DNA from 3 places in the Paenibacillus sp. G34 genome. Region 3 is predicted to be linked to each of the others. Evidence: riboswitches for the same ligand, from Rfam matches in the RefSeq annotation. Region 3 holds a riboswitch; each other region holds the start of a gene.
The links. Region 3 has a riboswitch for S-adenosylmethionine ahead of AC1VYS_RS23340 (methionine ABC transporter ATP-binding protein). Riboswitches for the same ligand answer to the same signal wherever they lie in the genome.
Positions count from the first base shown of each region.

Region 1: another riboswitch for S-adenosylmethionine. It lies ahead of metA (homoserine O-acetyltransferase MetA); the one in region 3 lies ahead of AC1VYS_RS23340 (methionine ABC transporter ATP-binding protein).
Region 2: another riboswitch for S-adenosylmethionine. It lies ahead of mmuP (S-methylmethionine permease); the one in region 3 lies ahead of AC1VYS_RS23340 (methionine ABC transporter ATP-binding protein).

Region 1 is NZ_CM166469.1:1,972,189-1,982,502, reverse strand. It holds gene AC1VYS_RS09120 (PLP-dependent transferase) at 1-286, opposite strand, end outside; gene metA (homoserine O-acetyltransferase MetA) at 311-1,228, opposite strand; SAM riboswitch class I at 1,355-1,479, opposite strand; gene AC1VYS_RS09110 (hypothetical protein) at 1,812-1,940, opposite strand; gene corA (magnesium/cobalt transporter CorA) at 1,939-2,874, shown strand; gene AC1VYS_RS09100 (HRDC domain-containing protein) at 2,987-3,988, opposite strand; gene AC1VYS_RS09095 (ROK family protein) at 4,173-5,051, opposite strand; gene AC1VYS_RS09090 (MOSC domain-containing protein) at 5,131-5,817, opposite strand; gene AC1VYS_RS09085 (phosphodiester glycosidase family protein) at 5,847-6,953, opposite strand; gene AC1VYS_RS09080 (5'-3' exonuclease) at 6,959-7,852, opposite strand; gene AC1VYS_RS09075 (arsenate reductase family protein) at 8,219-8,581, opposite strand; gene AC1VYS_RS09070 (RluA family pseudouridine synthase) at 9,540-10,314, opposite strand, start outside.
Region 2 is NZ_CM166469.1:5,443,504-5,453,817, reverse strand. It holds gene AC1VYS_RS24875 (methyl-accepting chemotaxis protein) at 1-504, shown strand, start outside; gene AC1VYS_RS24870 (spore germination protein) at 739-2,451, shown strand; gene AC1VYS_RS24865 (GerAB/ArcD/ProY family transporter) at 2,542-3,642, shown strand; gene AC1VYS_RS24860 (Ger(x)C family spore germination protein) at 3,639-4,841, shown strand; SAM riboswitch class I at 4,977-5,078, shown strand; gene mmuP (S-methylmethionine permease) at 5,171-6,565, shown strand; gene mmuM (homocysteine S-methyltransferase) at 6,562-7,563, shown strand; gene AC1VYS_RS24845 (ABC transporter permease) at 7,693-10,098, opposite strand; gene AC1VYS_RS24840 (ABC transporter ATP-binding protein) at 10,102-10,314, opposite strand, start outside.
Region 3 is NZ_CM166469.1:5,141,777-5,152,090, forward strand. It holds gene AC1VYS_RS23295 (HesB/IscA family protein) at 1-199, opposite strand, end outside; gene mqnE (aminofutalosine synthase MqnE) at 645-1,751, shown strand; gene AC1VYS_RS23305 (NAD(P)/FAD-dependent oxidoreductase) at 2,016-3,077, shown strand; gene AC1VYS_RS23310 (YuzB family protein) at 3,084-3,338, opposite strand; gene AC1VYS_RS23315 (NifU family protein) at 3,419-3,664, shown strand; gene AC1VYS_RS23320 (SDR family oxidoreductase) at 3,738-4,502, opposite strand; gene AC1VYS_RS23325 (DUF2167 domain-containing protein) at 4,751-5,611, shown strand; gene AC1VYS_RS23330 (MetQ/NlpA family ABC transporter substrate-binding protein) at 5,687-6,523, opposite strand; gene AC1VYS_RS23335 (methionine ABC transporter permease) at 6,562-7,221, opposite strand; gene AC1VYS_RS23340 (methionine ABC transporter ATP-binding protein) at 7,221-8,255, opposite strand; SAM riboswitch class I at 8,377-8,515, opposite strand; gene AC1VYS_RS23345 (Cthe_2314 family HEPN domain-containing protein) at 8,689-9,408, opposite strand; gene AC1VYS_RS23350 (COX15/CtaA family protein) at 9,679-10,314, opposite strand, start outside.

The DNA of each region.
Region 1 (10,314 bases), 3.2 Mb from region 3:
GGTGATCCCCTTGACTGAACAAAGCAAAGATCGTTTGCAATGCCGCCATACCTGAACTACAGGCAAAACCAGCATCTCCGGACTCAAGTGCCGCTGCTGCTTCTTCAAGCACTTTGCGTGTTGGATTCGTCGTACGGATGTAATCAAACCCCGTGCTTTGTCCCAGCTTCGGGTGACGAAACGCAGTGGATTGATAGATCGGAAAGTTAACAGCACCTGTTACCGGTTCATTGATGGACCCAATTTGAGCTAGACGGCTTTCCATTTTCAACTTGTTATCTTCCATTACTGCATCCTCCTGTAATCTCGATTAGATTTGCGGGCCAATATCGTAAGGTGTTTCCTGATACACATAGTAATTGAGCCAGTTAGAGAATAATAAGTTAGCGTGTGCACGCCATGTTGCCGGTGGGATACGGGATGGATCATCTTTAGGATAGTAATACTTTGGTAGCGCGATATCCAATCCCTTGGCAACATCACGATCATATTCCCACTTTAATGAAAATGGATCATACTCGGCATGTCCTGTAGCAAAAATTTGCTTTCCATCTTTGGTTGCAACCAGGAATACGCCAGCTTCTTCCGATTCAGCCAGGATCTCCAGCTTATCGTTTTTCTCAATATCCTCCCGTCTTACCTCCGTATGACGGGAGTGTGGAACGTTGAAAACTTCATCAAATCCGCGGAGCAAAGGAACATGAGGTTTGTTGATTGTATGTGGGAATACGCCAAAACACTTTTCATCCAGTGGAACTTTGGGTACATCAAAATGGTGGTATAAACCTGCCTGTGAGGCCCAACATATATGCATTGTCGAGGTTACATTGGTTTTGGTCCATTCAAAGATTTCCTGAATCTCTTCCCAATAGTTCACATCCTCAAAATCCATTTGTTCCACCGGTGCACCCGTAATGATCATGCCGTCAAAACGGCGGTGCTGGATCTCATCAAATGTTTTGTAAAACAGGTCTAAATATTCTTGTGACGTGTTCTTGGATGTGTGAGATTTGGGATGCACCAGCACAACATCAACTTGAATGGGTGTGTTACCCACCAGACGCAGCAATTGTGTTTCGGTCGTTTCCTTCGTAGGCATCAGATTGAGTATGGCTATACGAAGCGGTCGAATATCCTGCTTGTACGCAGATGATTCGTCCATAACGAAAATATTCTCCCCTTCAAGCACTTCTTTTGCTGGCAGTGTATCCGGAATTTTAATTGGCATAGTGAATCGACTCCTCCTTTTTCATAGATCGCATTGGGTGCGAAAATCATGTTCTGAGAAGCTCTGCATATGACAAAGACCTCTCTCGGATTCCGAGAAAGGTCATATGTAAACAGATATGCGCCTCTCTCATCTCTCAGTTACAACAGCACCACAGGGGTGCTTGGTCGCTGCAAGAATTAGCACCGTGCGTTATATCGCCGGTTGCCGGGTTTCATCGGGCTGGTCCCTCCACCTACTCTTGATAAGATTTCGCTGTATTCAATTATAATTCAAATATATTAACTTTTACTTTAAAACATTACCGCCCTCACGTCAAGAACCAGTTGTTTGATTTGGGTCTACACTCGGAACCGTTCATCCTCTGTTGTCATACACTGCCTCAGAGCGCGAAATAGACACATTTTTGCGCTTGAAAGCACTCTGGACCAGCGGTATACTATACAAGTGTTTATAAACCCTTATGTGAGAGGTGACATATTAAATGGATGGCGACCCGAGGCCCAACTGGCAGTCGAATTCCGAACAACTGCATAGAGAATTGACATCAGCATGTCGGCAACGGGACGTTTCTTCCGTTTGATTATAGATTGATGAACGCAGTACAGCCCTGATTACCAGGCTCCGCTGCCGACCGGCTGATCTGTTCTTTTGCGCCCATATTAATGATGAAATCCGCCAAGACGGCGGGTGCAGAAGGAGTAGATAACATGAAAATCCGGTTGGTTAACAATGGTGTATTTATCCCGGTGGATGACATCCAGCAAGCGCTGACTCCACCAGCGGAAGGATTTTACTGGATTGATGCGGACGTGGATGATCTGGCTGTACTTCAGCCGCTCTTTTCCATGCATGATCTGGCTGTGGAGGACTGCTTGAGTGATGAGGAGCAGCGTCCGAAGATTGAAATTTATGAGAACCATTATTTTATCGTGATTAATAGCATTCGTTTTGATGATGAAGAGATTTTCCTGCGAGCAGTCAATCTCTTTCTCGGCAGACATTTTATCATCACGGTTACCAAACAAAAGATCAGCGAATTGCGTACATTGAAGCCCATCCTATGGGAACAGGAAATCAGCAGTCCTGATCGACTGCTTTATCTGCTGGTAGACTTGATCGTAGACAACTACTTTACCGTTGGAGATCGAATCGAAGCGCGAATTGAGAAGCTTGAGGAAGACATTCTGATGCATACCAAAAAGTCACATCTGAATGAAATTATTGGTCTGCGAAGCGAAATTCTGTGGCTTAAAAAGGTGCTGGGTCCTCAAAAAGAGGTCATCAACACACTCAACAAAAAAGATTTGCGTCTCATTGATGATCAGTTGCAGAAATACTTCAGTGATATCTATGAGAACGCCGTAAAAATATCGGAAACGTTTGAAACATACCGCGACCTAATGGGCAACTTGCGAGAAGCCTATCAGTCCAGTATTGCAAACCGAGCCAATGAGATCATGAGGGTGTTTACCGCTATTACTACGGTGTTCATGCCGTTGACCGTAATTACCGGAATATACGGAATGAACTTTGATAACATGCCTGAATTGCACTGGAAATATAGTTATTATGCGGTTATTGGTTTGATGGTCACACTAGGTTTAACCATGTTTTTCATTTTCCGCAAAAAAGATTGGATCTGAAACGACTATTACATGCGCAATATCATACCATTACACGAATGAATAAGACGAAGCGGTCCTTCTCGGGACGACTTCGTCTTTTTGATATCCATTGTTTTTGAACGCTTTTTAACTAACCTGCATTGCGCTCCGTTTCGGCATGCCTGCGGAAACGAATGCGAATCATACGTAACCGCTCGTACACTTGCTCCAAACTTCCTCCTTCAGGACGCTCTCCTCCATAAACTTTATGTAACACAGGCTTTAGAAACATATCTCCCAACTCTTCATAGGCGTTCCACACTGCCTCTTGTTCAGTCTCAGGCATGACGGCCAGCTCTACATCCAGCAAAGAATCCGTGTCATACCCCTCCAGATCGAGTGTTTCCAGCAGTTCGATTAATTCACGCCGGGATAATCCCGACCGAGCCACAATCGTTTCCAAGGTCTGTCCTGCCTTCATTCCTTCCAGCACATGTTTACGCGTGATGAATTTATCCAGTTCCTGCTTGTATTTCTGCTCTTTCTGCTTGTATAACCAGCTTTCGTACTCTTCTTCTTTCAACACTGTATACACCCAGTCTAACGGAAAAGATCTCAATCGTTCGACCCCACTCGTCATTTCCAGCCATTCCAGCCCATATTCCGTTGCTTTGCTCTCGCCAACACCTGGCAGTTGCATTAGTTCGTCCATCGTTTGTGGAACAAAGGCACTGATTAACCGTAGTAAACGATTCGTCGCTACAAAATATGGAGCCTTCCGGTCCGAAGCCGCTTTTTGCCTGCGCCATGTGCACAGTTCCTCATACAATTGCTCATTGCCGTACAATTCGCTAAAACAATGCAGGCGCTGTCCCGCATAACTGCGCAGCTTCAGATCCTCATTTTCGTGGTACAACCCATGCAGCAATGGACGATACCCTTCGCTCATTCGCATGGCAAGCTGGTGACGATAAATGTGCAGCAGCTCTTCCCACGACGTTCCTTCGTACCAGATCGTATCTTCCCGATCACCTGCTTCATATTGGCTCCATCCCAAATGCCAGGTATACTCCTCCTCGCCAATCCATAACTGGGCAATCTCTTCATTCTGATCAGACACTCTGGATAATTTGTTCATGAAGATAACTTCCATTGCTTATTCCCTCCTTTGGATGTTACAGCTTGTCCGATTAAGGAACGCACTCTCTGTTTCCAGACAGCACAAAAAAGCACCCCTCCTGCAAAATTACTGCAAGAGAGGTGCTTCCTCATTAACCGTACTATACTGTTGCCTATATCATAACACACTGGTAAAATTCGTCAATCCCTGGAACGGTTTATTTCGCCAATGCTAATTTCGCCAGTGCCAGTGAACCACACAAACCAGCATTATCTCCCAAACCTGGTGCAACAACATACTCATCCATTCCAGTGTGAAGTGACGGATGCTGCACATAACCTGCGAGCAGTTCCTGCAGTTTGCTGCGAACCATCGGGAACAGGTGCTCCTGCTTCATTACGCCACCGCCCATTACAATCTTCTGGGGTGAAAGAATCAACACATAATTCATCAGAGCATGTGCAAGATAATGTGCTTCGATCTCCCATGCCTTGTGGTCTGCCGGCAATTCATAAGCAGGTTGTTCCCAGCGTTTGTTAATGGCTGGCCCTGCTGCAAGACCTTCCAAGCAATCCCCATGATATGGGCAAAATCCTGCGTATCCATCTTCCGGATGTCTTCGTACGATGATATGCCCCATCTCGGGATGAGACAATCCATGCACCATTTTTCCGCCAACAACGGCCCCTGCACCAATGCCTGTACCTACCGTTATATACAAACAGCTATCCAGTCCCTGCGCAGCTCCCCAAGTAGCTTCACCCAGAGCAGCTCCATTTACATCGGTATCAAACGTCATGGGTACATCAAAGTGTTCTTTGAGTTTCCCCATCATGTTGTATTGTCCCCAATGCGGCTTCGGTGTTGTTGTGATGTAACCATAGGTTGGACTTCCTTCAATAGGATCAATCGGACCGAATGATCCTACACCCAGCGCTTCAATGCCTTTGCCTTCAAAGAAAGAGATGACGTGGGCCATCGTTTCTTCCGGTGTGGTCGTAGGGAAGCTTACTCGTTCCAATACCTCTCCATTTTCTGTCCCGATACCACATACAAATTTGGTTCCTCCTGCTTCAATCGCACCTAAAACTGTCATGTTAGTCCCTCACTCCCACGTTGGTTTAAAATAAAACTCGAATGTCCCAATGAAAATGAATCAGGCTCTGTGGTAAAGCTCAGTTATGCTCAAGCTTGTTTAGCCGCTTCTGCAAAGTCTGTCTCCAGCTATCCGAAAGCACAGGAATAGCCAAGAGAGCGCGCATGCCTTCCACATCCTGCTTCCCTTGATGCATAATCCGGTTAGCTTCAAGGATCGTCATATATGCAGCATTTGTACGAACTTTTCTGAAACTTGACGCAGGACCAACTTCCCCTTCTTTCAGCACTCGAAAATAAAAGCCGGTATGTCCACTTTCCTGAAAATACACAGGCAGCTCTTTATAATCATATCGTGCACTCAGCTTGAAGCATGGCTGTCTCGGCTGGCTGACTTGTACCTGCGCATCTCCTAATTCAAATACGTCACCAATGCGCACCTCTTCTTCCGTACAGCCTGTAACGGTCAGATTCTCTCCGAAAGCTCCCCAATTCAGCTTGCGATCCATCAACTGCTCAAGCGCCGCATAACGGCTGTAATCATATACACAAACCGCTTTATCAGGACCACCATGATGCACCAGATCCGCCTGGGCATCCCCAGTCATTCCGGTGAATGACAGGAATACCGGGGAAGAGACTGGATGTTTCACAATACCACTCAACACTTCATTCTTTTGACCAGGCAATAACTTGGGCAGGCCTACATTAATTGCGAGAACTGCCGTGCTACCATCTTCAGTTATCGGATCGCTTATCGGTGTCATGCCGCATCATACCTCCCGCAATTGTTCTTTTATCGAACAGAACCGCCAAACACGAGTGTATTACTTAACAACCTGCCTGGAGAGGTCAGCATCTTGCCACCTGCATACATGCCAGAGGATGCACCACCATCCAGGTTCATTGCCTGTTTGGCTCCCAGCTTCTGCATCACAGCTGCCCACTGTTTTATTGTAGCACCAGAAACGGTAGCAATCATAATCGAACCATCTCCCATGATTGCAATTCCGCTTCTTGCTCCGGATGCATTCAGAATCTTGGGATCTTTGAACCCTTCACCCGCCGGATTAACAGCGATCTTGCCATCTTTGACCAGTCGTGGACCAGCCCCCACAGCCGTAATAACATCCTGCCAAGGAATTTCCTGACCGGCCGCGTTAGTATACCTGTAATTCATCTCTACTGTGGAACCAACCGTGAAACGGTCTGCTGTGGACTTCTCCCGACCTGTGAAGACAAGGACAGAACCGTTTTTGGGAATCGCTACATTGGTGTTAGGTACTTTTTTTGTCACTACACCCTTTTCTATAACCACTGCTGTTCCGCCCTTAAATCCAACATTGGCTCCGCGCTCAGGAGTGTACAACATCGAGATACTTGCATCTGCAGAAGGCGTTCGGTTAATAAATGTTGCATACCAGCTGCGTGATTTTCCATTTGTATCTGTGACCGTGCCTGTTAAGCTCACTTGAAGTGAATCCATCATCGCCGAGCCATCGGCCTTAAAGCCGATCGACGTGCCATATCTTCCTATATGTATTACTTTTCCATTTGCTATTAACATACCGTAAGGGTCAGGTGCTCCGTGATACGCTTCAAAAAAAGCCCCATTTATCGCTGCTTGTGCGCCGTACGCTTTCACAATAGAAGGGAGTGTCGCAGTTTGACCAACCTGTTTCTTCGCAAGTCCTACCGTTACCGGTGTACCTTTGGGAATCGAAACAGTCTGCACGCTAAAACTACGTCCTGCTGCACTCACTTTCTGTACTTTCGTGCTAATCGCTGCTTTGGCTTCCACAGTCTGCGGTGCACTTACTGCCCCGGACAGTAAAACCGGAAATGCCAGGACGAGGGCGAGCGCCCCAGTCCACCACGTTTTACTCGTTTTTCTCATCATCATCTTGCTCACCCAATTGCCACTCCCATCCAAGAACCAAGGCTCTTCATCTCAAGTTGTTCAAACTTGTCCATCACCATATCCGGGTCTAGACGCAATTCACAGCCATCCAGCGTACACGCCACCGGAACTTCGCAGTGAATCTCTGCCAGTTTGCGAGACAGATGCAGCATATCGAGATCACTCTCAATTTTTTTGCGTACCGAAGGGGTAAGTTGATCCAAATTACTTAAGATCCCTTCAATTGATCCATACTCCTGTACAAGCTTCAAAGCCGTTTTCTCACCAATTCCACGTACTCCGGGATAATTGTCGCTGGCATCACCCATCAAACCCTTCATGTCAATGACCTGACGAGGCGTCAATTGTTTCTCAGCCATCAGCGTTTCCGGATTGTAAACCATGTAGTTGCCGTGACCTTTTTTCATAATAATGATACTTGTGCGGTCATTAATCAGCTGCAGCATATCATGGTCACCCGTCAGCACCATTACATTCATATCGGTTTCTTCGGTGTAATACTTAGCTAGTGTTCCGATACAATCATCGGCTTCAAATCCCTCAGCACCTATATTCGGAATGTTGAGACTATCCATTACTTCACGAATCAGAGAAAACTGCGGAATGAGGTCATCCGGTGCTTCGGCACGATTCCCTTTATACGCTGCGTATTCCTGACCGCGAAATGTCTTGCCTCCCATATCCCAGCAGCAGATCACATGGCTTGGTCCAAACGTCTGAACCGCATCCCAAAAATAACGGATAAAACCATAGACTGCATTGGTCGGAAGCCCTGCCTTTGTACGTCTGATATATCCGCTTGCAGATGTCGCATAAAATGCCCGGAACAACACTGCCATACCGTCCACCAGTAACAAAGTAGGTTCATTACGTTGATTCACTTGAATTTTTTCTCTCCTGTCCTGATTCCATAGAAAATTGAACTAAAGAATATTTACACTTGCCACTCCGATGACAGAACAACCTTCTGATCGCTGTTATCCCCAGATTTTTTTGAATCCCTTCTTCAAAAGGGAAAATCCGGTGATAAAGGCGAACGCTCCGCTTCCTCAGGTTATTTCTGTCCTCTCCGTTCTCGTGTAAATCTTTAGCTAAGTTTCTATAGCATATAAAATATCGAACTAATTCTATCATTATAGCATAGTTCCGCCAAGGATCGAGCAACCAAAAAAGCCCTGAATTTTGAACATTCAGAGCCTTTTTCACCTTGGTTCATTTAACAATCAATAAAATTACTCATTTATAAATTAAGCGTTGTTCCATTCCTGCTCGTACGTTTCTTCTTTGAATCCTACGGTCACTTTATGACCATCCGTAACGATTGGACGCTTAATCAGGCGACCATTGGAAGCCAACAAACGGATCTGCTCTTCTGTGGATAACCCTGGCAGCTTGTCCTTCAATTGCTGCTCCTTGTATACTTCCCCACTCGTATTGAAAAACTTTTTCACTTCAAGTCCACTCTTCTGAACCAGCTCCGTTAATTCGTCTTTCGACGGCGGTGTATCAAAAATAGGGATCAGTTCTAGCTCATGGCCTTTCGCTTCAAGCCATTTCACAGCTTTGCGACACGTACCACATTTGGCATATTGATATACTTTAAGTTTCATGGATTTTGCCTCCTCGGGGGCTCGGGTTTCGACCTCTCGCTTCCCTTGGTTTGCTCCGCAAATCCAAAAGTCGCTCCATCCCGATACCCTCGCCCTGCAGCTTTTTTTGTCGAATGCGGGCATATCGCCCCTCATTACGACGTGATTTTTCAACATTCATTCCAAAATCTCCAAAGAGAAATGTTGGGAGATTCCGTACCTTAAGACCTTAGAGAATTATGGGAATCAGGATTAGATTACCTTCAACACTGAGAATCTTAAAAACTTTAAAGTTTCTCTTTAGCCTTCGGCGTGCTGTTCAGGCGCTTTGCCCGCTCAACTCTAAGGCTCAAAACCTTAAAGCTCTAAAGTCTCTTTAGCCTTTGGCGTGCTGTTCAGGCGCTTTGCTCGCTCAACTCTAAGGCTCAAAACCTTAAAGCTCTAAAGTCTCTTTAGCCTTCGGCGTGCTGTTCAGGCGCTTTGCTCGCTCAACTCTAAGGCTCAAAACCTTAAAGCTCTAAAGTCTCTTTAGCCTTTGGCGTGCTGTTCAGGCGCTTTGCTCGCTCAACTCTAAGGCTCAAAACCTTAAAGCTCTAAAGTCTCTTTAGCCTTCGGCGTGCTGTTCAGGCGCTTTGCTCGCTCAACTCTAAGGCTCAAAACCTTAAAGCTCTAAAGTCTCTTTAGCCTTTGGCGTGCTGTTCAGGCGCTTTGCTCGCTCAACTCTAAGGCTCAAAACCTTAAAGCTCTAAAGTCTCTTTAGCCTTCGGCGTGCTGTTCAGGCGCTTTGCTCGCTCAACTCTAAGGCTCAAAACCTTAAAGCTCTAAAGTCTCTTTAGCCTTTGGCGTGCTGTTCAGGCGCTTTGCTCGCTCAACTAAAGCTCTAAAACCTCTTTAGCCTTCGGCATATTGTTCAGGTGCTTCGCTCGCTGAACTGTAGACACCTTTATTTACGAACATGCAGCTGCGTCGAAAATCATGGTTACTTTTCCGCTTGGGTATGTCCATTTGCGTCCTGCAGCACTTCTCTTGGCGCCGCCTCGGCATCTAAACGTTTCTCCAGTGCGGCCATATCTGGTGGAAATGGAGCCTGAAATGTCATACGTTCCCGGAGGATCGGATGTTCGAATATCAGTTCACACGCATGCAGCGCTTGGCGTTCAATCCACGTATCCCGTTCTTCCCTTATAGCCATTGTCTGTTCATCCACATGATGAACAGGCAACGTTTTGTACATTCGATCACCAATCAGCGGGCAACCAATGGACGTCATATGTACCCGGATCTGATGTGTTCGCCCACTTTCGAGTTTCAGGCTTATAGCACTGGCACTACCATCTGACCAACGTGAGAGCGTTGAGTAAAGCGTTCTTGCGGCATAGCCGTCTGGTGTAACAATACGGCGATGTGGTTCCTCAGGATCACGGTCAATTGGGCCGTCGACTGCTCCTTGTTCTGGAGCAGGGCTGCCATGCACCAGCGCGATATATTTTTTATCCACAGTGCCGGCGATCATCTGCTCAGATACATGCTGGTGCACATACGGGTTTTTGGCGATTGCCAGCACTCCAGATGTCTCCTGATCCAGTCGGTGAATAGGCCGGAAGCGGAATTTCTCGCCTTTTTGTTGCCAATAATGCACCACACCATTAGCCAAAGTACCGGTGTAGTGTCCATGGGTTGGATGCACGATAATTCCGGCATCTTTGTTTACGATCAGCAGATGTTCGTCTTCATACAGCACGGTAAACGGAATA
Region 2 (10,314 bases), 300 kb from region 3:
GAATTGAAGGCGCTATCTCAAGAGCTGAATGAGCAGGCAGAGGCAGGGATTGGGCGGAGCCATGAACTAATGTCCAGCGTTTCTTACATCTCGGAAGTATCTGCAGCTAACCAATCTACACTAATACATCTGCAAGAGCAGGCTGGCTCCATTCAAGGCGTGGTGCGGACGATTCGGGAAATTTCTTCTCAGACACAGCTACTTGCACTGAATGCAGCAATTGAGGCTGCACATGCAGGAGAATTCGGACGCGGGTTCGATATCGTGGCGAAGGAAGTGCGCAAGCTATCTGCCATGGTGGAGAATTCAATTAATGAGATTCGAGATAGTGTAACAGGAATTACCAAAGAGATTACCAACATTACAGATGGTACAAAAAAGGTAGAGGATTACGTGCAACAAAGTCACGAGAGAATTGAGATTGCGTTAAATGATTTCAAAACGATCGCGGCTGCGGCTCATTTACTTGATGATAAGGCACAGCATGTGACTCGAATTGTGTAAGCGAAAATAAATGTATGATAGGAATGATAAGAACGATTCTGTGCTCATTACAGGATCGTTTTTTTGTGTTCAGATACAATTTTTCACAAATCACAAGTGATAGGGATTGATCAAGCAAGAATGTGTTCCATTGCATATCTTGCCAAAATCACGGAATTTTTATGGACGAACAGGACACAATAAGCCAGAAATACCTGCGCTTTGATTTTACGGAGAAGGGAGGAGGATGGGAGAATGTGGTCAACGATCTTATCTTATGTACCGAAATGGACCATTTGGGCACAGGCACTCATGGTTTTCATCGTACCGATTATTATATATTTCACGACGAATTGGTTCCATACGGCAATTAAGCGTGGAAGCTTCTCCCGCGAAAATAAAATGATTCCTTCACCGAAGGACATTTCACCAGCTGAAGCTGGCATCGGACCAGGCACGGAAACCGGGCACTATGCCAACATTAAGTTAACCGGAATATACACGACAGATTTGATTACGGTTCGAGAGACCTTTGGCAAAAATGCAGATGTACATATTCGAGAGTTCGCCATTCGAGGAACGAATACGAGAGCAGCAATCCTGTATACCGAAGGGCTGACGGATACAGATCTGATCGACAAATATTTAATTGAACCTTTGATGATTAAGGGCATACCTGAACTTAAACAGGAAAGTTTTCTTCATCCTGAGCAGGCAGACTTCCTGTCCACATATCTGAAAACTCAAATCCTTCCCGTCAGCGAGATTCAAGAGACACAATCTCTTCAGGAGCTTGCATCAAGTGTGTTAGTAGGGAAAAACGGTTTGTTGGTGGATGGTATACCGGGGGCTATGCTGATCGGGACGTCCAGATTAAAGACACGCGGGGTGGATGAACCCTTATCTGAAGGTCTGCTACGCGGACCGCGTATCGGTTTTACAGAGGAGCTTAGTGATAACACGGGAATTTTACGACGTTATGGAAGCGACCAGAGTTTATTTATAGAAAAGTTTGAAGTGGGCAGCCGGATCAAAAAGGACCTCGCTATTGCTTATATTCAGGATATTGCCGACCCTAAACTCGTGACCGAGGTTATTAAACGTGTCAAAAGTATCGATATGGACACGATGCTGGAATCCGGTTATGTAGAACAACTGATTGAAGACGATGCCCTGAGTCCTTTTCAGCAGATACTGAATACAGAAAGGCCCGACCGCGTGATCGGTGCTTTATTGGAAGGTCGAGTCGCTATTTTGCTGGACGGAACTCCGTTTGTACTGGTTGTGCCGGTTACGTTCAGCATGCTGCTCCAATCTCCAGAAGACTACTATGAACGCTGGATTCCAAGTACCTTCCTTCGAATTCTACGTTTTATGGCGGCTATGCTAGCCTTGCTAGCCCCAGCGCTTTATATCTCATTCATATCGTTCCATCCAGGTCTGATTCCAACGAAACTGGTGCTGACGATTATTGAAACCCGTTCGGGTGTACCCTTTCCTTCCATTATTGAAGCTTTAATTATGGAGCTGTCCATCGAGATTCTAAGGGAAGCAGGGATTCGTCTGCCCAAACCCATCGGACCTGCGATGGGAATCGTTGGGGGTCTGATCATCGGGCAGGCAGCAGTACAGGCAGGTATTATAAGCCAATTTCTAGTTATTGTTGTAGCGGTCACAGCGATTTCGTCCTTCACTATTCCCGTGTATAGTGCGGGATTGACGCTCCGTTTGCTCCGTTTTGCTGCCATGTTTAGTGCTGCTGTAATGGGATTATATGGCGTGGTTATGTTCTTCTTGCTGATGTGTACACATCTGGCTCGATTATCGAGTTTCGGAGTGCCTTATATTGCGCCAGCTGTTCCATATCATTTGAGCGATTGGAAGGATTTTGTCATCCGTGCTCCGCTTAATATGATGAGAAAACGTCCTTCCATGATGAATCCGACCGATGAAGATCGGAAGAAATAATGAAGTTCGAGGTGGATTTTCGTGCAAAGCAGTTTTGTGCAGTCCAGTTTAGCCTCGTACAATCCACAGATGGTCTGGAGGTGTTATGTAATGAATGACTCCCAATTCAAAATTACTACCACGCAAGCCGTGGTCATCATTGTCAATTACATGCTTGGTGCAGGCATATTGACTCTGCCTCGGACAACCAGTAAAGCTGTCGGAACACCTGACGTATGGATTTCTATCCTTCTCTCCGGGTTGATTATCACGGGTGTGGGAATTATACTGGTGACCTTGTGCCGTCGATTCCCGGAAAAAACGGTTTTTCAATTCACCAGGGAGATTACGGGACGGTGGATTGCTTACATACTGGGCTTTGCCAACATTCTTTATTTTATGGTGATTGCTGCCTTCGAAATCCGGGTGATGGCTGACGTTACCGGAATGTATCTGCTCGAACGTACCCCTACTTGGGCCATTGTGATGGTATTTATGTGGATTGGAATCTATCTGATCTCTGGCGGACTTCCAGTCATCGTGCGTGTGTTTGAGATCATTTTGCCGATTACCTTGGTCATATTTGTGATGGAAATTTTGCTTAGTAATCAGTTGTTCGAGATCGGTAATCTCAGACCTGTACTTGGAGAAGGGATTTTACCTGTGATCAAAGGGTTGAAGCCTTCCTTGCTATCATACACAGGTTATGAAGTGATGCTGGTCATTACAGCCTATATGCAAAATCCAAAAAAAAGCAATAAGGCCATGACTTGGGGTCTTGGCATATCTACATCGATTTATTTGATCACGGTCGTTATGGTCGTTGGCAGTTTATCGCTCGATGGAATTAAAACGAGAACCTGGCCAACGCTCGATCTGGTTCGAAGTTTTGAGATTCAGGGTTTGATCTTTGAACGCTTCGAATCGTTATTGCTCGTCATCTGGATTTTGCAGATTTTCTCTACGTTTGCGATCACCCATTACTGCGCTTCTGTGGGGATTCGTGATCTGTTTAAGGCTAAAAAGATGCGGATGATTATGTACTCTCTTCTACCTTTTATCTATTTGGCAGCCATGATTCCCAAAAATGTATATGAAACATTCGCATTAGGTGACATGCTGGGTAATGTATCTGTCGTGTTGTTTGCCATTATGCCTCTGATACTGCTGCTGCTGAGCATTATTCGTAAAAAAGGAGGTAAACACGCATGATTTCACTCCGGTTGTGGCTACGTATGATCTGTGTATTACTGATTTTTAGTCTTATCTCGGGATGCTGGAGCAGCCGGGAAATAGAAGATTTGAGTCTGTATGTGGGTCTCGGCATCGATGTTGGTCAGGAAACAAATTTCGAGAAAAAAATATCAGCCCAAGGAGGGCATTATCCCAAAGAAGAAATTGTGACAGCAACTGTTCAGATTGCCCCAGGGAAATCGAGTGGTCAGCAGAGCGATGAAGGAGGTTCACCTTCTTCCGGAAAATCATCATACTCCAATGAACAACTTACCGGGGATTCGTTGCTTCAAATATTTCGTCAGTTTGCCTTGCGCCGAGATCGTCCGCTCATTGGACATCATCTCAAAGTGATCGTCATTTCCAAAGATATTGCTAAAAAGTATGGATTGAAACAGCTGCTTGATTTTGTGTTGCGGGATAATGATATTCGCCCCAATTGCCTTGTGTTAATCAGCCATCACCGTGCGCTGGATGTACTCACTTCTAGAGATCCTTCCCGGATTCCGGCCTTTTATCTTACGGGAATCACAAATAACTCGTATATATCCAATAAGATAATGGAGCCGGTTTCGCTTGCCAAACTGGATGCAGAGATGCAGTCTGGCTCCAGCTTTTTGCTTCAAAATGTGTTGAATGCAGATGGCGAGGATAAATTTTCAGGGGGCAGCATCTTTAAAGCCAAAACAACGAAATTTATCGGGGAGCTTAGCCAAACCGACCTGGAAGCATTATCTTGGATTAAGCCTAAGGAACATGGCGGTGTCATCAAAACATACAGCAAGGAAGGCTTCACGGTTCTCTATGAGATTAAGAAAAAGACCACAAAAATCATTCCGAAGGTAGTTCGAGGGGACATCTCATTTCACGTCAAGGCAGAGTCAGAAGGTTGGCTAATGGAGGATTGGCGAGCCCCCGAAAAAGAAGAGAAGGGAGCCTATCTGAAGGAACTGGAGAAGGATTTTGCTAAAATCGTAGATCAACAGATTGATCAAATGCTCTATAAAATCCAGCATACGTATAAAGCTGACGTTGCCGGTTTTCGGGATAGCCTCCGAATCCATTATCCTAAAACGTGGAAAAAGGTAAAAGATAACTGGGATGAAGTGTTTGCAACAGTACCTATTACGTATGAGATTAAAACAAGTGTTGTAAATCCGGGATCTTCCACAGAGTAGCCTAATACTCTCCACGGGAATGCTTAATGTGTTAACCCCGACACCAAGGGTCGATGGCTCTGCTTGGAGCAGACATATTGTTTATTTAAATGTTGACACATTAGGCAGCAGTCGATATAGTTATACAAAATCATTTTCTTATCCAGAGAGGTGGAGGGACTGGCCCTTAGAAACCTCAGCAACAGATCTGAAGGATACTGTGCTAATTCCAGCGGGTGAAAGCCTGATAGATAGGAGCGTTTGTTTTTATTTGTCAGTTACGGCGCACTCTTCAGGAAAGAGTGGGTCTTTTTTGTTTGTTCTGGATGAAGAAGCAAGGAGCAGGTTATATGGAGAACAGCAACGAAAAGGGTCAATTTCAGCGAAAAATGCAAACGAGGCATGTCGTTATGCTCTCTCTTGGCGGCGTCATTGGAACTGGACTGTTCCTTAGCTCAGGGTATACCATTCAACAAGCCGGACCACTAGGTACGATTCTATCCTATCTGATTGGCGCTTTGGTGGTGTACCTGGTGATGCTCTGTCTTGGTGAGCTGTCTGTGCATATGCCGGAGACAGGTGCATTTCATAGTTATGCGGCTAAATACATTGGACCCGCTACAGGATACACAGTGGCCTGGCTGTACTGGCTTACTTGGACTGTAGCACTTGGATCGGAATTTACAGCAGCGGGACTGCTTATGCAGCGCTGGTTTCCGTCTGTGAACGTCTGGATCTGGAGTGCGCTGTTTGCGCTGATGATTTTCCTGTTTAATGCGTTCACGGTAAAACTGTTTGCAGAATCGGAGTTCTGGTTCTCTTTGGTGAAGGTGATGACGATCGTCATCTTTATCATTCTTGGCGGCGCCGCCATGTTTGGTATTATTCCGATGGCAAATGCTGAACCGGCTCCGTTCTTTTCCAACATTACTGCGTCCGGGTGGTTTCCTTACGGAGCGACTGCGATCCTCATGACGATGCTGGCAGTCAATTTTGCCTTTTCAGGCACGGAGCTGATTGGTATTGCCGCAGGGGAAACGGAAAATCCGGAAAAAACGATTCCGAAGGCCATTCACACCACGCTGTGGCGTTTAATTATTTTCTTTATTGGCACGATCGTTATTCTGTCCGCTTTGCTGCCAATGTCAGATGCAAGTGTGCTGGAGAGTCCGTTCGTTGCTGTCATGGAGCGGGTCGGTGTTCCGTATGCAGCCGACATCATGAACTTTGTTATTTTAACGGCAATTCTGTCTGCTGCGAATTCGGGGCTATATGCTTCATCACGGATGCTCTGGTCACTGGCGGATAAAAAGACGATCTCTCCATGGTTTGCCCGCCTGACGAAACGCGGAGTACCATTCAATGCGCTTGTGCTCAGCATGGCTGGTGGTGCACTGGCTTTATTGTCCAGCATCATTGCACCGGGAACTGTCTATATCACGCTCGTTTCGATCTCAGGTCTTGCTGTGGTAGCGGTATGGATGAGCATCAGCGTGTCTCAATACATGTTCCGTAGGCAGTATCTGCGGGAAGGACATGACGTGAAAGATCTGGTTTACCGAACGCCATTATATCCAATCGTACCTATCGTTTCATTTGTATTGTGCCTGGCATCCTGCATCGGTATCGCTTTTGACCCAACGCAGCGGATTGCACTATACTGTGGTATTCCATTTATTATCTTATGTTATATCGCGTATTATTGGACAGATCGGACGAAGAAGAAAAGAGGGATGACTTCATGACTAAACGTGAGGAAACAAATAATATCCATGTGATTCAACATATTTTGGAGGAGTATCCGGTCATGATTCTGGACGGTGCACTGGCGACGGAGCTTGAGCAGCATGGCTGTGATCTGGATGATCCGCTCTGGTCTGCACGAGTGTTGCTGGAGAACCCGGATGTTATCGTGAACGTGCATGCTGATTATTTTCGTGCAGGGGCAGATTGCGCAATCACCTCCAGTTATCAGGCAACGGTGGAGGGCTTCCGCAAGCGTGGCATTGGAGAAGAGGCTGCACTGGATCTGATTCGCAAAACGGTAGAGCTGGCTGCAAAGGCCAGAGATGACGTGTGGGCAGAAGTGCAGGGAGCCACAGTAGCTGAAGGTTCAACAGGACAGCTTGGCGAGAAGTTGCGTCGTCCGCGACCTGTCGTTGCTGGCTCTGTCGGCCCATACGGTGCCTATCTGGCAGATGGTTCGGAATATGTGGGACATTACGGCGTGTCCGATGAGACACTTGCTGCATTTCACCGACCTCGCATGGCTGCGTTGATTGAAGCAGGAGCTGACATACTCGCATTCGAGACGATTCCTTCGTTGCAAGAGGCTCGTGTTCTTGTGGAATTGCTTAAGGAGTTTCCGAATACTCATGCGTGGCTTTCTTTTTCATTAAAAGATGGGACAAGCATCAGCGAGGGAACGTCGCTTCAGGTATGCGCACAGACCTTTGGCTCTGAATCGCAGATTGCGGCAATCGGCCTGAACTGCGCTCCAATGGAAGTGGTCACGGAAGCCATCGGTATTCTTCGCCAAGGTAGCGATAAACCAGTTATCGTCTACCCGAATTCAGGCGAGATTTACGATGCCGAGACCAAAACATGGAGCGGGCAAGGCTCTTGTGGCAGCATGAAGGATGCATCGGAACAATGGGTTGCTGCTGGTGCGCAGATTATTGGCGGATGCTGCCGGACAACACCGTATCAAATTAGCGAGCTGGCGAAGAAGTGGCGTGGTTAGTAGCCCAAATTTTATAGAAAAAATTGAATAAGAACATAAAAATGTATCTAAACATAAAAAACTTAGATAATCTCCAAGAGCCCTTACCTTTTTATATATAGGTAAGGGCTCTTTTAGATTCCTTTTAGGTTATTCAATAACTAACATACGTGGTGATGCCTTGCGAATTTCCTGAGATGCCAGCCAGCATCCAATTGCTGCTGCCAATATACTCAAACAGACGAATAACAGGATGCCCCATCCATTCAGAACCAAGGGAAGGTGTACGATCCCATATCCCGAGAGAACTTGTTCAAGTAACCGGGGAAGAAGATAGACGCCCGCAATAATGCCAAACATTGAACCTATCAGGGATAGCGATGCGACTCCAAGTGTAAGCGAGGAACGAATACTGCCGGATGTCATACCTATTGATTTGTAGATGCCATACGTCTTGTTCTCTTTGCGAATGCTGATCCGGCAGGTACTGAAGATGATCATAAAGGTAACCATGATGAACAGTAGACCAATCAGAGCCATGGGATATATAAGAATGTTTAATGCTTCTTCGAAAACGGAATCCAGCAATGTTTTTTGCGTGACGATGGAAGCAGAGTCTCTGAACCGCTCATTCAGTTGGGCTGCAATTATCCCTGCCTGTGATGGGTCGTTGATATTAATAAAGGCAGCATCTACGTCACTGTAACTTGGATTTACGCTTTTAACCGCTTGAACGGTGATTCTCCCGGATACTGACATGTTTGCAATCGCTTGATAGATACCCGAAATGATGAATGTGCGCTTCTCTCCTTCAACGTAAAGATCGATAAGGTCTCCCAAATCCTTGTTTAACATTTTGGCAACACTGACCCCGATTGAAATTTCATTCTCGCGTTCAGGGTTATTTCCTTTTAACGTCTCGAACCCGGAGTCCTTATAGCTCCCATCCAATACACCTAAATAAAGACTGATCGACGGACGGGTTGTATGGTTTTCCAAAACTTCGGAGGGAATCACGCCGGTAAGGTTTCCCTGCCAGCCCACATTTTTGATGCGGTGATCTTCTTCCAGTACACGTTGAAGTGCTGCTTTTGGAAATGTCGTTTTGTCTACGACCACAGCGGCAATGTTGGCATTGTCATACCCCCATTGGGCTGCTGTCTGATGGATGCCGATAATACTGGTTAGAACAGTATATCCGAAGACGAGCACGGAAGCGGCCACCGACGTCAGCAGTATCATTAAGACAGAGCTTTTGCCATTTTTGATCAAACTGCGTATGCCGATGACCCAAGAAACAGGCAGCTTTCCAAATGAAGCCATATGTGCTAGCGGTGAATCCATTCGTCGCACCATGCGTACATTGTCGTTCTCCGACATACCGTAACGAATGGCCTGAACAGGCTGGATCATGCGAGCTTTTCTGGCGTATAACACGACAAATGCAATAACCAAGACGAGTAACAGCAGCCCTACAACAATAGCAGCTCCAATGCCCTCAATGGCAAGATCCCCCTGGTCAGTCCGCAGGGACGATACGGAGATGTTGATGATGAATTTGGAGACGAATACGCTAAGTACCACTCCGGGAAGAACGGCGATGATGGACAACAGAGCATATTGAATAACGTAGGTAGCAATGGTTGCTCGGGAGGTCAGCCCAAGCGACTTGAGGATACCTATCGTTTTGTAGTTGGCCAGAATGGCATCGGATATGGTGAAGCCAATCGTAATGAGTGCAATCATCATCATGACGGCCCCTAAGAATATCATAATGAAACCGATGATCTGGTTGATGATTAGATAGAAGGATGAGATACTTTCGAATTCCATTTTGGTTTCCAGAAAAGGAGAACCTGTCTCGCTTGTATAACGGTCCCAGTAGCTGGAGCTCGTACTGTAGTCATCAAAATGTATGCCTATCATGTGATGTTCTTTACCTGCAAGCGTGGTGAAATCATGTTGATAATCGCCAGGGTTCATCCAGATTCTTGCCGTATTGCTGAACGGTGCTCCGTAAGGAACATCCACAACAATCGCTGATACGGTGAGACTTAGCCTAGAAGGTCCCGTTCTGAATTGAACGACATCACCGACAGTAATGTTATAACTGTAGGCCATCGAAGTAGGAATCCACACATTTCCTTGTGCGGGAGACGGGCTTTCTTTACCGGCTGCAAATACGAGTTGATCTACATTCCATGGAGGTGGAGGGGTGTTCATCATGTACAAGTAAATGTTAGAGATATCCACATTATCTAAGGTTATGCCTGACAAAGTACGGTAAGTAAGCAAAGGCGAGACCTGAACACCTTTCTGAGCGGCCCACCAGTCATACACCGTTAGGGGATCATTTAGATTTTTTTCCAATGTCAACATCTGATGCGATCCGTTCGTTTGGCTATGCATTTCCTTGAACTGATAACCTGTGTTCGCCAAAATGATGACGGAAGTGCACACCAGAAGGGTGGAAAGTAAAATAAGCAGGGTATTAAACAGGTTTTGGATTTTATTTTGAGTGAGATAAGAAAAGCTCAGCTTCAGGATGGCAGCCATAAATTACTCCTTCCCCGATACAAAAGCGAAGACAATGGACTCCCGCTCCGGAATTTGATGCTCGTGATATTTGTCGAATTCCAGAATACCGCCGATTTTACCATCCTGGATCAAGATCAGACGATCAGCCCGGCATGCGGCTTGGATGTCATGGGTTACCATCACGACGGACTGTCCTTCCCGGTTCATATCTGTCAGGATGTCGAGCACCGCTTT
Region 3 (10,314 bases):
CTTTCTCCACAACGACTTTCATGTCCTGAATGTCCATATATATATCCTCATCGGACTCTTTATCATCAAAGCCCATGGCGTACGAAAATCCGGTACAACCGCCCGGTGCTACGCCAAGACGAAGGAACATTCCAGGAGTCTCTTGCTGTGCAAGCATCTCTTTCAATCGGTCAGCAGCCGTTTCGCTGATATTAATCATGCCAGGTCACTCTCCTTTTCATCACTCTTCCTTAAATTATACTCCACCCCGTCAAGTGGCTCAAGTCATGTTTGCCCGCTTCCGCGTTCCCCCTGAACTCCTTTTTCTTCCCAGTGTATTGAACCCCTGCGGCACGAGGTTTATAATGGATAGGTGATCACTCTGAAATTGTCAATATTTTGCCATGACTTATTCGGATGATGGTCGTATATGGAGTTGTAATTTTTTTCACATTTCGAGACTGGTTCTCAGTCCCCAATGCATATAGAGTCACATGGCTCCTTTTGAAAAAATAAACTTTTCGATTGCAGCACACGCTGCACCGGGTAATAAGAGTTAGTCTTTCACAGGAAGGCGGTAGTTGACCGCATCTTTGCTATGTAGTTCTGCTGGTAAGTTCTACACAACACAACTCGTATTCCGGTAAAGAACAGGAGGAAACAGCATGTCTACATTGGTAACACCGTTCACAGACAAAAGAATGGCCGAAATCGTTGAGAAAGTGCAGAACGGCGTAAGGCTGAGCGTAGAAGACGGCGTATATCTGTATGAAACAGATGATTTGCTGACTTTGGGCCAGCTGGCCAATGAGGCCAATCTGCGGAAGAACGGCAAGAAAGTATATTTTATTGAAAACATGAGCCTTTATTTCACCAACGTATGCGAAGCTCGCTGCGCATTTTGTAATTTCCGCAAAGACCAGGGTGAGGAAGGCTCTTATACATTATCGGGTCCGGAAATGATCGATTATGTGGAACAGCATATTCATCCAGGCGTGCGTGAGTTCCATATTGTAGGTGGACATAACAATCATGTTCCTTTTCAATATTATGTCGATTCCCTGCGTGCTTTAAACGAAAAATATCCGGATGTCACGCTGAAAGCTTACACTGCGGCAGAGATTGATTTCTTTACCCGGATTAGCGGACTCAGTATCAGAGAAGTTCTGCAAGAGCTGCAAAATGCAGGTCTGAAAACATTGACTGGTGGCGGCGCTGAGATTCTCTCGGATGAATACCGCAAAAAAATGCGTGTAGACAAAGCCAACGTGGATCGTTATCTTGAGGTGCACCGCACAGCTCATGAGCTAGGCATGCGTACACATACGACGATGTTGTATGGATCGATCGAATCCTATGAGGACCGCGTCAATCATATGGTGCAGATTCGTGAACTGCAAGACGAGACCAACGGATTCATGGTCTTTATTCCGCTTTCCATGCAGCCAAAAAGTAAAAACGCAAGCATTATGCGTCGTAACTCGGCTTATGAAGATCTCAAAACAATAGCGATCAGCCGACTGATGCTGGATAACATCGATCATATCAAAGCATACTTCATTAACATCGGTCCACAGCTGGCTCAAGTTGCCCTTGGATTCGGTGCTTCAGATGCACATGGTACGATTGTTCGCGAACGGATTAGTCATGCCGCAGGTGCTCTGACACCTGAAGGCCTTACACGTAAAGAGCTCATATGGCTTATTAAAGGTGCAGGACGTATTCCAGTAGAACGTGATACGTTCTACAATGAAATTCAAGTTTACGAATAGCTCTAATTGTTTTCATCGATCCAGGCAAAGGCTACAACAGCAGAAGCATCACTCATCAAAGAACGATACTTTCTTCAATCAGGGGGGACGTTTGATCAGAGTGATGCTTAACTGTGATCACATATTTCAAATTTTCATCTCCTCATTATGAATTATTCAAATTATTTAAACTAAAAACAACAAGCGGAGCAGCGATGTAAGTTCATGGCTGCTCTACAGGTTGCAGCCCCAGCAGTGGGACTGATGCAGAAAGGAAGCCGAGTCATGAAAAATTTCGTCATTCTTGGAGGCGGTTATGGCGGCCTCACCATCATCAAGGAACTTTTGGAAGGCAAAATTCCGGCAGACACCCAGATTGTACTGGTGGACCGGAGTCCTTTTCAGGGATTAAAGACCGAATATTACGCGCTCGCAGCAGGAACGGTATCGGATTACGACTTGCGTATCCATTTTCCGGTGAATGAGAAAGTGACACACCGTTTCGGTGAAGTAACTGCCATTAATCTGGAGCAGCGTCAGATCGAATTCGAAGGTCAGGAACCGCTTGAATATGACAAGCTAGTCATTGGACTAGGTTGTACGGATCGTTTTCATAATACACCTGGTGCTGAAGAATATAGCTGTACCATTCAAAGTTTCAGCAAAACACGCGAGACGTATCTGCGTCTTAATGAAGTTAAAGCTTATGGTCATGTTCACATTGTGGGCGGTGGCTTAAGTGGTGTTGAAATGGCTGCCGAATTACGCGAAAGCAGACCGGATCTGAATATCAGTATTCTGGATCGCGGTGAACGTGTATTATCCGCATTCCCTCAACGTCTCTCCTCTTATGTTCACGAATGGTTCGGCGAACATCAGGTTGAAGCACGAGGACATATCGCCATTTCACGGGTGGAGCCTAACGCGATCTACAACCGCGACGAACAGATACAAACCGATGCTGTCGTATGGACGGCAGGCATTCAACCGGTAAAAGTAGTTCAAGATCTCGATGTAACGAAAGATCCCCAAGGTCGTGTCGTATTAAATGAGTACTATCAAATTCCGGAGTATACCGACGTTTACGTGGTAGGTGACTGTGCTAGTGTCCCTTATGCACCAAGTGGTCAGGCTGCGGAGGTTCAGGGTGAACAGATCGCTCATATTCAGCATGCCCTTTGGAAAGGCGAAAAACCCAATCCGCAGCCTCTTAAGCTTCGCGGCACACTGGGCGCGCTTGGCAAGAAAGCTGGATTTGGGCTGATGGGCAAAACGTCCATGATGGGACGAGTGCCTCGTATTTTGAAAAGCGGCGTGCTCTGGATGTCGAAACGCCATCTCGGTTAATTAAGGTTAATCGAGATCCAGCGCGTCCCAGGCGTCCGCTTCGGCAATTTTGGCTAGAATGGCATTATATAGATCTTCTACTTTATCTGTAGTGACGACTTCACCATTGACCAGGGCAAAAGGTGTCATATAACATTGGCCACAATTGGTCAGACATCCGTATTCGATCACATCATAGTCTGGATTTTCATCCAGCTGATCCATGATTTCATCGGTGCCAAAATGCATATTGTTAGCACAAAATTCAATAATTGGTCTCATTTCAGTTCACCTGCTTTGTTTGACCATTTTAATTTATGGTCATTTGTAATATAATATAGGAAGGAAAGGAGTTGAACAATATGAGCGAAAACGCACAAAGCACCATGTATGATGAGGTATCTGATGTGCTTGATAAACTTCGTCCGTTCCTGCAACGCGATGGCGGTGACGTGGAACTGGTCGACGTGGAGGACGGCATCATTAAGCTGAAACTGGTCGGTGCCTGCGGCAGTTGCCCAAGCTCCACCATTACCTTAAAAGCCGGGATTGAACGCGCCCTTCTTGAAGAAGTTGAGGGTGTACAAGAAGTCGTACAAGTATTCTAATCAATCCTTCACGAAATAAACCTCAGAGAGCCTTTCGCTTCGCAAGAAGCGAGAGGCTCTTTTTTTAATTCCATCAGATGGTAGGCCTGATCGGATCAAGCCCTCCGGATACATCCATGATGTTGCCCGTTATAAAGTCGGAATGATCCAAACACAGGTACGTGATCACTCGCGCAATATCTTCTCCACTGCCAGGCCGCCCTCTCGGCGTCTCCTTATCGGGTATGTCTGCAATTTCATCAATCGTTTTCTCTTTATTCGCACCACGAATATCTCCAGGGCATACCATATTGACCGTAATCCCGTAGGGTGCTTCTTCAACCGCAAGGGTCTTGGTAAACGAAACCAGACCTACTTTGGCAGCAGCATATACGGCGCGATGAGGCCAGGATCTTGCTTCGCCCGCATGACTGAAGCCAAAATGAATAATCCGTCCCCATTGTTTGCGACGCATTTCGGGCAGTACGAGTTGATCCAGAATCATCGGCCCCAGCAGGTTACCCTGAACCAACATCTGGACTTCTGCTTCAGAATAGTCTGCGAATACCCGGCGCTCACGTACAAATGGACCGGCGTTATTCACCAGAATGTCTACGTGACCCAGCTGTGTTTCTACCGCTGTAACGAGTGCATGCATCTCTTCTACTTTCGATATATCTGCCTGAATGGCAATGCAACGTACCCCTTTGGCGGTAATCTGCGCTTGCAGCAATTCAGCCTCTGATTTGCTATGCACATAATTAAGGGCAATGTGACATCCCTGATCCGCCAGACTGAGGGCTGTCATTTTACCCAGGCCTTTGGCACTTCCCGTTATGAGGGCAATCTTTCCCTTCACGTTCATCCCCCTCTTCAAAGAGCAGTCACTTATCCAGTATAAAAGATTTATCCGCCTCTCACAACTTGTAGCTCTTCACAATCTGTTCCAGTTGTTTCACTGTGCAAATATACCTTCATATCCAGAAATGCCTTGATCTAAATTGAATTGTTATGATAATCTCAGTAGGTCATTGTGCCTTATGATAATAACGACATGACATACTAAGGTGTAAATTGCTGCTTACATCATCTGAAAGGATTAATGAAATGAAAAAGTTATGTATCCCCTTCGTCTTCATCTTGCTTCTTCTTACCTCACTTCCATTTTCAACCATGAAAGTTGCTGCAGAAAATTTTGGTTCAGCCGATGGATTTGAATGGCAGAGTGGCCCTACAGCAGTATCTTTGGAGGATATAGCGTCAGTAAACGTACCGGAAAATCTCGCTTTTTTTGATAAAGAAAATACCAAGAGGTTTATGAAAGAAAATCCTCCTCCTCCGAACGGTACTGAAATTGGCTCTCTTTATAACATGAACATGCAGTTATATTGGAACGTCATTTTTGAATACCACGACATAGGAAATGTCGACGATCATGACAAAAATGAATTAGATGCCGATGAACTCCTGGAAAGTTACAAGCAGAGTCCTGAAGGACAGCGTGAGAAAGCGAGCGCAGAAAATCAATCCTCCGTGCTACGTTGGGATGTTGAACCTGTGTATGAAGAAAGTAAACATCAATTACGCTATTCCATAGGTTTGCGAGATCCCCTACAGGGAGGAGTCGTATATTATAAAGTAAACTTGTTAACACGTGAAGGGTATATTAGCGTCATACTTGTAACCCCAAGTTATTATTTTGAAGAAAGTCGAAAACAGTTTGAAGAAATGGTACTCCAAAATATTAAAATCAACAACGGTCATACATACCAGGAATTTAATGCTTCCCTTGATAAAAAATCGGAGCTTGGTCTCATGCATCTTATTCCGGGCGGTGATGGGGTAGCCGCTACCAAAAAAGAGGAACGGCAGACTCTAATCAAAAAAGGCATGATCTACATTGTTACTGCGTGTTTTACTGCATTCATCTTCATAATGCTTCGGCGGAAGTCAAGGACTCAGAAATAGTAAAGCCCCGCAGACCTCTTGAAGAGATCGTGCGGGGCTTTCAGCTATTTAAAATTATGCGCTCGTTTTAACAACTTAAAATGCAGGTTCAACTGCACCTTGGTAACGTTCTTTGATGAATTTTTTCACCGTTTCGGAGTGGAGAGCTTCTGCCAGTTTTTTGATGGCGTCTGCGTCTTTGTTATCTTCACGGGACACGAGAATGTTAGCATATGGGTTGCCTTGCAGGTCTTCGATCAACAACGCATCTTTAGATGGATTGAGGTTTGCTTCCAGTGCATAGTTGGCATTGATAAACACCAGATCAGCTTCATCCAGCTGACGAGGCATCATGGCTGCATCCAGTTCGATGATTTCCAGGTTTTTCGGATTCGCTGTAATGTCCTGTTTAGTGGATGCGATGTTTGTATCGTCTTTGAGCGTAATCAAACCTTTTTTAGCGAGCAACAAAAGTGCACGTCCACCATTGGATGGGTCGTTAGGGATAGCCACTTTAGCGCCATCTTTCAGTTCATCCAGGGATTTAATCTTTTTGGAGTAACCACCGAAAGGTTCTACATGGACTGGAGTCACAGCAACAAGGTTGAATCCACGCTCTTTGTTCTCCGTATCAAGGTAAGGCTGATGCTGGAAGAAGTTTGCATCCAATTTGCCATCTGCCAACTGTTGGTTAGGCTGCACATAGTCGTTAAACGTCACCACTTGCAAACGAATGCCTTGTGCTTCCAGTTCGGGTTTGATGCTTTCCAGAATCTCAGCATGTGGTGTAGGTGAAGCACCGACTTTCAATTCAACCGTACGTGGAGCGCCTGCTGAGTTATCTGCACCACTGTCGGATTTCTTGTTGTTGCCGCATGCTGCGAGCACGGCAATCATCATCAAGCTGAGTAGAATAATAGACCACTTTTTCATCTGTAAAACCCCTTCGCATTTTATTTTTCATCTATCTGTTATTTCCGGGTGAAATAAATGACCAGACGATCGCCAATCATCTGCAAAAGCTGAACCAGAATAATCATGGATACCACAGAAATAATCATGATCTCATTCTGATATCGATAGTATCCATAGTTAATTGCAAGTGTACCCAGACCTCCACCGCCAACCATACCCGCCATGGCCGTATAAGAGACCAACGTTACGATGGTAATCGTAATCCCGGCAAGCAAGCCCGGTAAAGCTTCAGGTAACAAAACCCTTCTAACAATCTGTCCTGTGGATGCTCCCATTGCCTGAGCTGCTTCAATCACACCCCGATCCACTTCACGCAATGTATTTTCAACAAGACGTGCAAAATACGGAGCAGCCGAGATCACAAGCGGTGGAATGACACCAAGCACACCTGTAGCTGTCCCCACAAGCGTACGTGTAAACGGAATAAGAGCAACAATTAGTATGATGAAAGGTACCGAACGTAAAATATTAACAATAATAGATAATATGATGTAGGTTAGTTTTGAACTAGGTGAAGCCGAGCGGCCTGTCATAAACAGAATGACACCAAGCGGCAAACCCAAGAGAACAGTAAACAAACCGGATACGGCAAGAATTTGCAATGTTTCAATGGAGGCCGTACCGACCTCTTCCCAGCGTACTTTGGAAAAATCCATTATCGGAGCACCTCCACATCAAGTCCTTCTGCGGTTAGTTCTGACAAGGTTTGCTCGATCGCAACGGAGTCACCTTCAAAACGCACCGTCAGTTGACCATAAGGAACCTGCTTGATTGTAGAGATTGTACCTTGCAGAATAGCGAAATCCACACCTGTTTTGCGAACCGTTCTCGACAGAATCGCCTCATAGGTTTTATCTCCAAGAAATGAAACCTTCACTAACTTGGAGGATATTCCTGCTGGCAGTTCTGTTTCGGCATTCGCCATAACCGTCTCCTCCAGTGCCAGTCCACCCTCGCTGTCACGTGAGACAAAATCCCGCGTGATCGCATGTTGCGGTTTCATGAATACCTCCGTCACTGGCCCTTGCTCCACAATACCACCTTGATGGATAACTGCTACCCGGTCGCAGATGTTCTGAATGACATGCATCTCGTGGGTAATCAGCACAATGGTCAGATTATACTTTTCATTAATATCCAGCAATAGCTTCAGAATGGAATTGGTTGTTTGCGGATCAAGTGCCGAAGTTGCCTCATCACAAAGAAGTACACTCGGATCACTTGCCAGAGCTCTCGCTATCCCTACCCGTTGTTTCTGTCCACCGGACAACTGAGCCGGATATTTACTGCTGTGCTGCTCCAATCCAACCAGAGCGAGCATTTCCTTCACCTTGCGATCAATCGCATCCTTAGGTGTGTTGACCAGTTTTAACGGGAAAGCCACATTGTCGTATACCGTTGCAGAAGACAACAAATTGAAATGCTGAAATATCATACCGATCTTTCGTCGTTGCTGCTGTAGTTCACTTTTGCTAAGTTCGGTCAGGTTAATGCCATCAACCCAGACCTCACCTTCTGTCGGGCGCTCAAGCAAATTAATACATCGGATCAATGTACTTTTCCCTGCACCTGAGTGACCAATCACGCCGAAAATCTCACCCTTCTGAATCTTCAGATCAAGGTGTGACAACGCCGTCGTTGCCTTGGTACGTCTGCCATATGTTTTGGTTAATCCAACCAATTCAATCACTAGTACTGCTCCTTCCCCATCACCTACATATATCTTTACCCGAAGGAAGAGAAAACTCCCCGTTCTACGCAAAAAAAGAGCCCTTTGCAGATACAAAGATGGCTCTTCACGTGAAATGACCTTCTCATCTGCCAAAATCATGTGCAACATGATTCTGTAGGAATTAGCACCTAACATCAACAATGAGAACATTCGTGCCATCATCGTTGATCGGTTGCCGGGCTTCATCGGGCCTGTCCCTCCGCCACTCTCGATAAGAGAAATATACAGTTGTAGGATTATATAGGTTCATGTAGTTCGTCATATATAATGACCAAACTACATCAAATGCTTTATTGTAGACATGAATCCATGTAAGATTCGATCTGGAACTCAGTATAATCCAAAGTATTCCGATTTGTCAAATGGTATTATTTCAAATGCATGGATATACTTAACGTTTCGCAATCTGTTTACGCCAGATTCGATTGATGTATCGATAAGCCATATGCAGCGTTTCACAGACCATATCCACACCCTGCTGCATCTCCAGAAGATGCTGATCCAGATCCTCCAGCTTTACTTTTCCACGCATCGTCTGATGTAACTGCCACAGATCATCCTGCATTTCTGAATTCATATAATGGATCTCCATATTCCGCCGCTTGCGAAGTTTGCTCATCGGTTCCCTATAAGCTTCCTTGATTTTAATTAATTGCTGTGCGAGTTCATGATGGTCCCGATAATAATCAAATTGCCTTAGTACGGTATAATAGGAGAAATGTACTTTCGTTTTAGATGTATTTAATTGGAAAATTTCATTTAAAACCGTACCCAGTTTGTCCAAAATAGCGAAGCACCGAATAAATGCATCTTTGTAGAAATAAACATACCGCGCATACTCCGCCTTCTCAGCAGAACTCATATCTCCCGTTGAACCAGCAACTACTTTTCTACGGAAATATGCGGCTGCAAAATAACTCTGCTCCAGTTCATCCAACGAGGAAATAAGTCCCTGTGTCCATATATATAACTTCCGATAATCATGATTCGGATCATGGTCGACATACATCTGTTTCTCAAAAGAATCCAGGGTAAACGCCATGGTATCCATAGCCTCTTTCAATTTTCCCTGATTCACTCGTGGCTTTTCCCCTAATAAAGTACGCAGCATAGATGGCCTCCTCTTTCCACTGATGACGGCAAATATATATTATCACAACTGTTAAACAGCTGAAGAAGCTGAAGTTTTAGCAACGTTCTAACATCTACGCCTTTAATCATAACAACTTGATTTAGGTTGCCCTGCTACCTCTCACATCAAACAAAAGTCCACCTCTCCAATGATCTACATCACCGGATGGTGGACTTTCCAATAAGGCCCAGCGCAGCATCAGGACAATGCACTAACCTTCCTTTGTAAATACCAAAGTTCGTAATCTGTTTAGAAACGGTTCACCGGGCGGTGTAGCTTGTATACGAGGAAGCTCATATAGGTCAAGATACCAAAGAGTACAGCGATATCCAACATATGTGCAAGCGCCACAAACATGTAAACTTCTGGTTGATTAATCGTCCACATCATGAACATACCGATAACCACTTGCAACAGAATTAAAACGACGGATACCACTCCGAGTGTCCGCATCTCACGGTTATCCGGATGTTTGCGATAAGCAAAATGCCCTAAGATCGCAATTACGATCACGAGCGACACAGCTGCCAGGCGGTGGGCAAAGGCAATAGCTACCCCGCCAGAGAGTTCAGGCACAATCTGCCCATTACAGAGCGGAAATCCGGAACAACCGCCGGCTGAATTCGTATGGCTTACGAACGCCCCTGTATACACGACCAGATACGTATAGATCGTTGAGAACCAGACCAGGTTGCGGAATCCTTTGCTGACGCGAGGATATTGATTCAGACGTTCCAAGCCGCCATGTTTCGCCTCCTGCCGAATGCCTAGAGCCATCATCAACGAGCTGGCGAAAGCAATGAGCGCGAACCCAAAGTGAAGTGCCATAACCGCTGAAGACTGCGAGAAGACAACGGCAAATGCACCCATGATTCCCTGAATGAT